DNA from 2 places in the Streptosporangium lutulentum genome. Region 1 is predicted to be linked to the other one. Evidence: predicted binding sites of a transcription regulator. Region 1 holds the regulator's gene; the other holds the start of a gene.
The links. The regulator LexA, encoded in region 1, represses DNA repair genes until DNA is damaged. The targets are predictions, from matches to a motif close to TCGAACANNTGTTCGA.
Positions count from the first base shown of each region.

Region 2: the regulator LexA is predicted to act here: its motif matches at 2,582-2,597, upstream of J2853_RS21345 (SAV_6107 family HEPN domain-containing protein).

Region 1 is NZ_JAUSQU010000001.1:78,820-83,027, forward strand. Features, by position in the region: gene J2853_RS00320 (NAD(P)-dependent oxidoreductase) at 145-1,011, shown strand; gene lexA (transcriptional repressor LexA) at 1,082-1,792, opposite strand; gene J2853_RS00330 (LysM peptidoglycan-binding domain-containing protein) at 2,505-2,771, shown strand; gene nrdR (transcriptional regulator NrdR) at 3,115-3,576, shown strand; gene J2853_RS00340 (vitamin B12-dependent ribonucleotide reductase) at 3,662-4,208, shown strand, end outside.
Region 2 is NZ_JAUSQU010000001.1:4,779,705-4,783,912, forward strand. Features, by position in the region: gene bldD (transcriptional regulator BldD) at 1-478, shown strand, start outside; gene J2853_RS21340 (PP2C family protein-serine/threonine phosphatase) at 626-1,828, shown strand; gene J2853_RS21345 (SAV_6107 family HEPN domain-containing protein) at 1,889-2,335, opposite strand; gene J2853_RS21350 (L,D-transpeptidase family protein) at 2,657-3,475, opposite strand; gene J2853_RS21355 (YbaK/EbsC family protein) at 3,598-4,074, shown strand.

The DNA.
Region 1 (4,208 bases):
ACGGAGTCTCGCCGAAGGAGTGATCGCGCCCCCGAGATCACTCCCGCGTGGCTCCTCACCCCCGGTTCGACGACGGGGCGCCGGCCCGCATCTCGGTAGCCGGTGGTGGAAGGGAAGGACAACGGCTGACAGGGGGATAGAGGCATGCGGGTATCGGTATTGGGGATGGGCAGCATGGGGCGGGCGCTGGCCCTGCGGTTGCTCGAACGCGGTCATGTGGTCACGATCTGGAACCGGACGCCGGGCAAGGCGGCCGAGGTCGTCGACGCCGGTGCCGTGGAGGCGTCCTCGCCGATCGAGGCCGCGCGGGGAACCGAGGCCGTGCTGATGTCGCTCGCCGACGACAGGGCGGTCCGTGACGTCATGACCCGGCTGGCCGATCTCGGATCGGATCCCGGAGGGCCGATCGTGGCCGATATGAGCACCGTCTCTCCGGACACGTCCCGCGCGCTGGTGGATCTGGTGCCGGGAGGCCGTTTTGTGGCCGCCCCCATCCTCGGAGGGCCTCAGGCCGTCGTCGAGGGGCAGGCCATGGGGCTGCTGGGAGGCGAACGCGATCTCGTGGACCGGCTGAAGCCGATCTGGCCGGATCTCTTCGCCACGCGCTGGTACTACTGCGGGGGCGACCCGGGAAACGCCCTGACGTACAAGCTTCTGAACAACTATCTGATGATGTCGGGTATCGCCGTCATCGCCGAAGTGGTGGCGACGGGTCAGGCGGCCGGACTCGACGAGGCGATGCTGAGGGAGTTTCTCTTCCAGTGGCCGACCGTCGCGCCCGCCCTGCACAACCGGCTCGACGGCATCCTCGGTGACGACCACCGCGGATGGTTCACGACGTCGCTCGGTGCCAAGGACGTGCGGCTCACCGTGGAGGTCGCGGAGTCGAGGGGTATTGATCTTCCGATCGCCCGGCTGGTCGAACGGCGCTACGAGGAAGCCGCCGAGCGTGGATGGAGCGACTCCGACATAACCGCGGTCGTGGAGTTGCTCAGGGACCGGCGTCGCTGAACGCCGGAGGGGAGCGTGGCCCTGGCCGGGTGGCCTCGCTCCCCTCCGATGTGTTGTCTCGCGGTGTGCGTCAGAGCTTGCGCAGAACCGCCACGACCTTGCCCAGGACGGTGGCCTCGTCACCCGGGATCGGGTCGTAGTTCGAGTTGTGCGGGACCAGCCAGACGTGGCCGTCCTTGCGCTTGAAGGTCTTGACCGTGGCCTCACCGTCGATCATCGCCGCGACCACGTCGCCGTTGTCGGCCACGGGCTGCTGGCGCACGACCACCCAGTCGCCGTCGGCGATCGCCGCTTCGATCATCGAGTCGCCGGTCACCTGGAGCAGGAAGAGCGTGCCCTCGCCGACGAGTTGCTTGGGCAGGGCGAAGACGTCTTCGACGCTCTCCTCGGCGAGAATCGGGCCACCGGCGGCGATCCGGCCGACGAGCGGCACGTAGGCCGCGGTCGGGCGGTTGACCGGCGCCTCGTCGTCTCCGGCGCCGGGATCCACCCACAACGCGGGCTCGCCGGGGAGACGCACCTCGAGCGCGCGGGGACGGTGCGGATCGCGGCGCAGGTAGCCCTTGCGCTGCAACGCCGTCAACTGGTGCGACACGCTGGAGGTGCTGGTGAGCTGCACCGCCTCACCGATCTCTCGCATGGACGGCGGATAGCCGCGCTGCTGCACGGAATCACGGATGACCTCAAGGATCTTCCGCTGCCTGGGGGTGAGGCCAAGAGAGTCACGTCTGCGTACCGCCAGGTCGCCGGTGGCCGAACCGTTCTCGTCATGCTCGCTCATGCGATCTCCTCGCATCCCGGTCTGTATTGATTGCGTCGCACACAGCGACCGTACTCCGACCGAAGATCATACTCAAACAATAGTTCGAATGTCCTCGAAATCGATGCCAGCGTGGTGTACAACATCGTACGGGAGTTCGATCGACATCGTGTTCGATTCACCGATCTTTCTTCGACATGTGTTCGGCCAGGTCGAAGGGATGGGGGCCATCATGAAGCCGACCGCGACGACACTGCGATCCGTGCCGTCACCGAGATCCGTGGCGCCGCCGGAATCCGCGAAAACACCGCCGGCCGCGAAAACGCCGCCGCCCGCGAGGATGCTGCGGTCCGTGCCGCCGTCGGGAGCCGTTCCGTCATCGAGATCCGCGACGCCACCGAGGTCCGTGTCGTCATCGAGATCCGCGACACGGTCAAGGTCCGTTCCGACGCTGAGATCCGCGACACAGCCGAGGTCCGTGCCGCCGCCGAGATCCGTTCCGGCGCCGAGATCCGCGACACAGGCGAAGTCCGTGTCGCCGTCGAGGTCCGTGAGGATGTTGCGGTCCGTGCCGCCGTCGAGATCCTCGAAGGCGCCGCGCCCCGCGGCGAAACCGCGGTCCGTGCCGGCGCCGCGCTCGCGGGCGGTGGCGTCCCCGCGGCCGGGTTCGCGGAGGGGTGCCGGGCGTCCTCATGCGCCGCTGCGCCTCACTCGGCGTGGGAGGATTGTGGTGGTGGCGGTGCTCGCGCTGCTGACTTTGGGAGGGCTCTGGATCGGGGGCCGCATCGACGCCGCCTCGGCGGGCGAGCGGAGAGGCCACGAGGGCCTGCACTGGGTCGTGGTGCAGAGGGGCGACACACTGCGGGAGATCGTGGACGCGGTGACGAGAAAGGTCGATCCCGACGGGGTGACTCGCCAGATCATGGATCTCAACGGGCTGTCCGGCTCGGTGGTCCAGCCCGGGACCCGGCTCTACCTGCCCGCCGGTCTCACCCCCTGAGGGGGTGCCCCCGGAGGTCGTTTCGACGTCTCGTTCGAAACGTCGAGCGAAGGTTCGTGAAGCGTGAGGGGGTCACTCGGGAGGTCTTCGAAGGGCGACACGCCGGACGACGGCGGCTGATCAGCGACTTCGCTCCGAAGGGTCTTCCTAACTTGCGTTCATGGTCCGACCCTCCTACCGTTGGACCACAACATCTAGTGGCTTCGGCGACATACTTCACCATAGATTGTGTTTCCATTACCGCACCTCGACTATTCGAGGAGCGTGCGCACGCGTCTCTTCCCGAGCGCTGTGAGGTGCATGGGGTGAGTGAGCCGCTCAGCCGGTCAGGGAGGCGACACGCGTGCACTGTCCGTTCTGCCGTCACCCTGACACGCGGGTCATCGACAGCCGCTCCACCGAGGACGGCGGCGCCATCCGCCGCAGGCGCACATGCCCGGAGTGCGGGCGCAGGTTCACCACGCAGGAGACGGTGCTGCTCATGGTGAGCAAGCGCAGTGGTGTGACCGAGCCGTTCTTCAGGGACAAAGTGGTCGCCGGGGTTCGGCGGGCCTGCCAGGGCAGGCCGGTCGGCGAAGACTCGCTGGCACGACTGGGCCAGCTGGTCGAGGAGGGCATCCGGGCGACCGGGTGCGCGGAGATCCCCGCGCACGAGGTCGGGCTCGCGATCCTGGGCCCGCTCCGTGAGCTGGACGAAGTGGCCTACCTACGGTTCGCCTCCGTCTACCGCGGATTCGAGACCCTCGCCGACTTCGAGGCGGAGATCGAGCAGCTGCGGACAGAGCGTTCCATCAAGCAAGACTGAATCAGACCCCGGGCGCCGGGGGACAGGGCGGCGCGTTGATGTATCCGGCTCGAGGGCCCTTCAAGGGCCCCGGAAGGGGGAAGTCATGACGGAAACCGTCAGTGGTGCGGTTACACGTGGGGGCAAGCGAGTGCACAAGGGTTTGAGGATGAAGCGCATCTTCACCACACCTGGAGTGCATCCCTACGATGAGGTGCTCTGGGAGCGCCGTGACGTCGTCATGACCAACTGGCGCGACGGGTCGATCAACTTTGAGCAGCGGGGCGTCGAGTTCCCCCAGTCCTGGTCGGTCAACGCCGCCAACATCGTGACCACCAAGTATTTCCGCGGCGCGGTCGGCACCCCGCAACGCGAGTGGAGCCTCAAGCAGCTCGTCGACCGCGTGGTGGGCGTCTATACCAAGACCGCCGTCGAGCACGGCTACTTCGCCACCGAGGAAGACGCCGAGATCTTCGACCACGAGCTCAAGCACGCCCTGGTCAACCAGATCTTCAGTTTCAACTCGCCGGTTTGGTTCAACGTCGGCACGGCCTCGCCGCAGCAGGTCAGCGCCTGTTTCATCCTGGCCGTCGACGACCAGATGGAGTCCATCCTCGACTGGTACAAGGAAGAGGGTGTGATCTTCAAGGGCG
Region 2 (4,208 bases), 4.7 Mb from region 1:
CAAGTCGCTGGGCGCACGACTCCGCGCCATTCGCACCCAGCAGGGCCTGTCCCTGCACGGAGTCGAAGAGAAGTCCCGTGGCCGTTGGAAGGCGGTTGTCGTCGGCTCCTACGAGCGCGGCGATCGTGCGGTCACCGTGCAGAAGCTTGCCGAGCTGGCCGATTTCTACGGCGTTCCGGTCTCGGAGCTGCTGCCCGGGGGCGCCGCCCCGAGCCCGCTGGGGCCGACACCGAAACTTGTGATCGACCTTGAGCGCCTCGCCCAGCTCCCCAAGGAGAAGGCGGGTGCGCTGGCGCGTTACGCGGCCACCATTCAGAGCCAGCGCGGTGACTACAACGGCAAGGTGCTGTCCATCCGCCAGGAGGATCTCCGCTCGCTCGCCGTGATCTACGACAAGTCTCCCACCGAACTCACCGAGGAGCTCATCAGCTGGGGTGTCCTGGACCCCGAGGCACGCCGCGCCGTCGAGTCCTTCTGACGATCGCCGGTTGTGGGTGCGCCGGGTCCCGGCGTGCCCACCCCACCGGAAATCCTGCTCTCAGCGGAACATCGCCTTCCTTCCACCGCAGGCGACAGTGGCTGTGGTAGTAAAAGGCAAACATGCATTTAGCGAGATGTGGTGGACATGACTTCGGGAGAGGATCGGCACGACCACTCTCGACCGCGCCCGAAGAACCGCCGCCAAGCCGTCATCGCGGCCCTGGGGTCGACCAGGACGCGCGCCTTCCTGAGGTTGCTGGCGTCCATCGGCACCACCCGGACCCAGGACACCCTGAAGCTCCTGCCGTTCGTCGTCATGGCCGCGGTGGCCGTCGTCGACCTCGCCTCCGGCCCCACGGCCGGGCTGCTCTCCATGCTCGCCCTGGGACCGGCCTTCGCCAGCGTGGCCTGCGGCCTGGCCCGCACCACACTGGTCGGCGCCGTCGCCCTGGCGTTGTTCGTCGCCCTCGGCCTTTACAACGACATCCTCTGGACGTCCCGCACCAACATCACGATGATCGCCATCCTCGGGGTCACCGTGGCCAGCGTGCTGGCCAGCGCGGGACGGCTCCGCCACGAGCGGCAGCTCGCCGACGTCCGCTCGGTCGCGGAGGCCGCCCAGCGGGTGCTGCTGCGGCCGGTGCCGCGCCGCGCCGGGCCGGGGATCGGCGTGGCCGTCTCCTACACCTCGGCCACCGCCGAGGCCAGGATCGGCGGTGACCTCTACGAGGTGGTCACCACCCCGCACGGAGTGCGGATCATCGTGGGAGACGTCCAGGGCAAGGGCCTGGAGGCCGTGGAGACCGCCGCGGTGGTGCTCGGCGCCTTCCGGGAGGCCGCCCACGACGAGAGCAAGCTCCAGGGCGTGGTGGCCCGGCTGGAGAACGCCCTGACCCGGGAGCTGTCCGGCGAGCAGTTCGTCACCGCCGTGCTCGCCGAGATCGGCGCCGGCTCCACCATCTCCGTCATCAACTGCGGCCACCCGTCACCCATGGTGCTCTGCGCCGACGGCAGGAGCTGGTTCGCCGATCCCCCGGACGAGGCGCTCCCCCTGGGCATGAGCTCTCTGAAGGCCGTCGAACCGGTGCCGCACCACATCCCGTTCGAGCCGGGCGGTCAGGTTCTCTTCTACACCGACGGGGTCATCGAGGCCCGTGACGGGTCGGGGGCGTTCTATCCCCTGTCCTCGCGGGCGCACCTGCTCAACGACGCCGACCCGCAACTCGCGCTGGACTCTCTGCGCGCCGACCTGCTCCGCCACGTGGGCAGGCCACTGGGCGACGACGCCGCCATGCTCCTGCTGCGCCATCGCGTCACGCACCCGACGGCCTCCTCCGCCGCGGCCTAGTGCTTCACTCCTCGTCTCCGGCAGGCGAGGAACACGGATCGACCGGTGAAGGGCACTCCGCTAGCCGGCGAGGGGCACGCGGCCCGGCAGCCGAGGCTGCGTGGGCACGCCGAGCAGTTGCTCCACCGCGACGACGAACCGCTCCGCCTCGGAGATCAGCTCCTCGGCGTCCCGCGCCGACACCACGCGCGTCATCCCGGCCTCGGCCGAGGCGCGTTTGGCCGCGCTCACCTCGAAGTACGGTGCCCAGTCGGCCAGCCTGGGCTCGGCCTCGGGCAGCAGCTCCCAGGCGCTGCGAAGGCGACGCCTGCGGCCGTCCATGGGGCGGGGCCGTGCGGCCAGGATCGCGGCGGCGGCCCTGAGCGCCGCCAGGTGGGCGGCGACGTAACGTGTGGCGGAAGTCTGGGCGGCGGCCGCCTCTTCGAGGCAGTCGCGTGCGTCTGTGAGGTGCGCCCGCACCGTGGGGGACAACCGGGGCCCACCGGAATCGCTGAGCCGAGGGGTCATGTGCTTCAGCCTCCTTGGTCGCAAGCGGCTCCCGGCGATTTCGCCGGTGAAGTCACACTCGCAGACCCCACCGACAAATTCACCGGGCGGCCGGACGAGGAGCTTCCCCTCTCCCCGTCCGCCGTGACCTGGACCGATCGGCTCCGCCGACGACATGGACCAGATCGACCGCCCTGGACGCGGGCCGCGAGCCCCGCGTCATTACATCGAACATAAATTCGATCACTCGTAGTGTCAAGTGAAACCACGAACAAAAGTTCGATCTTCATGTAAACGCGAAGGCCCCGGGAGATCAAAATCTCCCGGGGCCTTCACCTGCGGCTATCGAACGAACCTGCCCCGAACGTGCACCGGCACCCCCGTGCCGACCAGACCGGGAAGGACCTCCGCCACCTGCATCGGCAGTCGAACACAGCCGTGGGAAGCGGGCGTCAGAGGCACGGACAGCGCACCGTGGAAGGCGATGCCGCCGTTGAAGAAGATCGGGTTGTAGAGCTGGCCCAGGTAGGACCTGTGCCAGCCGTCCCTGCGCCAGGTCGTCTTGTAGTCACCGGTCGGCGTGCGGGCGTCGCCGCAGAACCGCTGGGACCTCCCCTCCCAGGTGGCCGTCTCGCAGTACGCGACACCGCTGCCCGAGGAGATGTGGCTGATGAGCCTCACCCTGCCGTTGACGTAGAGGACCAGCAGTTGCTTCGCGAGGTTCACCTCGACCCGGGTCGGCTTGCCCTTCGGCACCAGCACCTGCGGGGCACGCGGGGCCTCCAGCGCCTTCCAGGTCCCGCTCGCCACGGTGCTGGTCGGCGAGATGCCGTTGACCTTCTGGAAGGCCCAGACCGCCGACAGCGTCGACCCTCCGTACCGGCCGTCCACCCTGCCCGGCGCGTAGCCGAGCTCCGCCAGCCGGGTCTGGAGCACCTTGACCGCCGTGCCCTTGGCCCCGATCTTGAGCGTCTTGCCGGGAGCCGCGAACCTGGACGCCCCGGTCTTCGCCTCATCCCTCACCTCGGCCTTCGCCACGGCGACCGGGGCCGCCGGGGCGACGGTCTGGGCGTTCGCGGCGCCGGCGGACGAGAAATCCGCCGGGAAGAGCACGGCGCCCGCCGTCATGAGCGCGGCCACCGCGAGCCGTTGTCCGGCCATCACGTAAAATCAACCCCTCACATCGCTAGAGATCGAATCAAGGGACCATAGCGTACGAATCCGCCATCCCCACCACGGGTAATGAAGCGGTAATCCACGGTCAATCTGTTTAGAGTGACCGGGTGCCAGAAAAGTTGCATCCAAACGTCGAGAAGGTCGCCGCCGTCCTCGCGGAGCACAACGTCCCGGGAGAGATCGTCGTGTTCGCCGAGGCCACTCCCACCGCCGTCACCGCGGCCGCGCAGCTTGGCTGCGAGGTGGGCGCCATCGCCAACAGCCTGATATTCGACGCCGACGGCGAGCCCCTCCTGGTGCTGACCAGCGGCGCCCACCGGGTGAACACCGGTCTCGTCGCCGAGACGATCGGCGTGGCGAAGGTACGGCGGGCCACGCCCGACTTCGTCCGCGCGGCCACCGGCCAGGTCATCGGCGGGGTCTCCCCCATCGGCCATCCCGCCCCCATCAGGACGCTGGTCGACACCTGGCTCGGCAAGTACGAGGTGGTCTGGGCCGCCGCCGGCCACCCGCACACGATCTTCCCCACCTCCTTCGAGGAACTCGTCCGCATCACCGGCGGCGTGCCGGTGGACGTGGAGTGACCCCCGCCGGTCCGGCCGTGGCCCGCCGTCGCCGCCGCGGAGGCCGTACGGCGGCCGAAGCGCCGGCCGGCCCGGGTTCGTTCCGCTCCCACGGGGGAACATCGGCCTGAAGGACAGGACGCGCACGTCTCGCA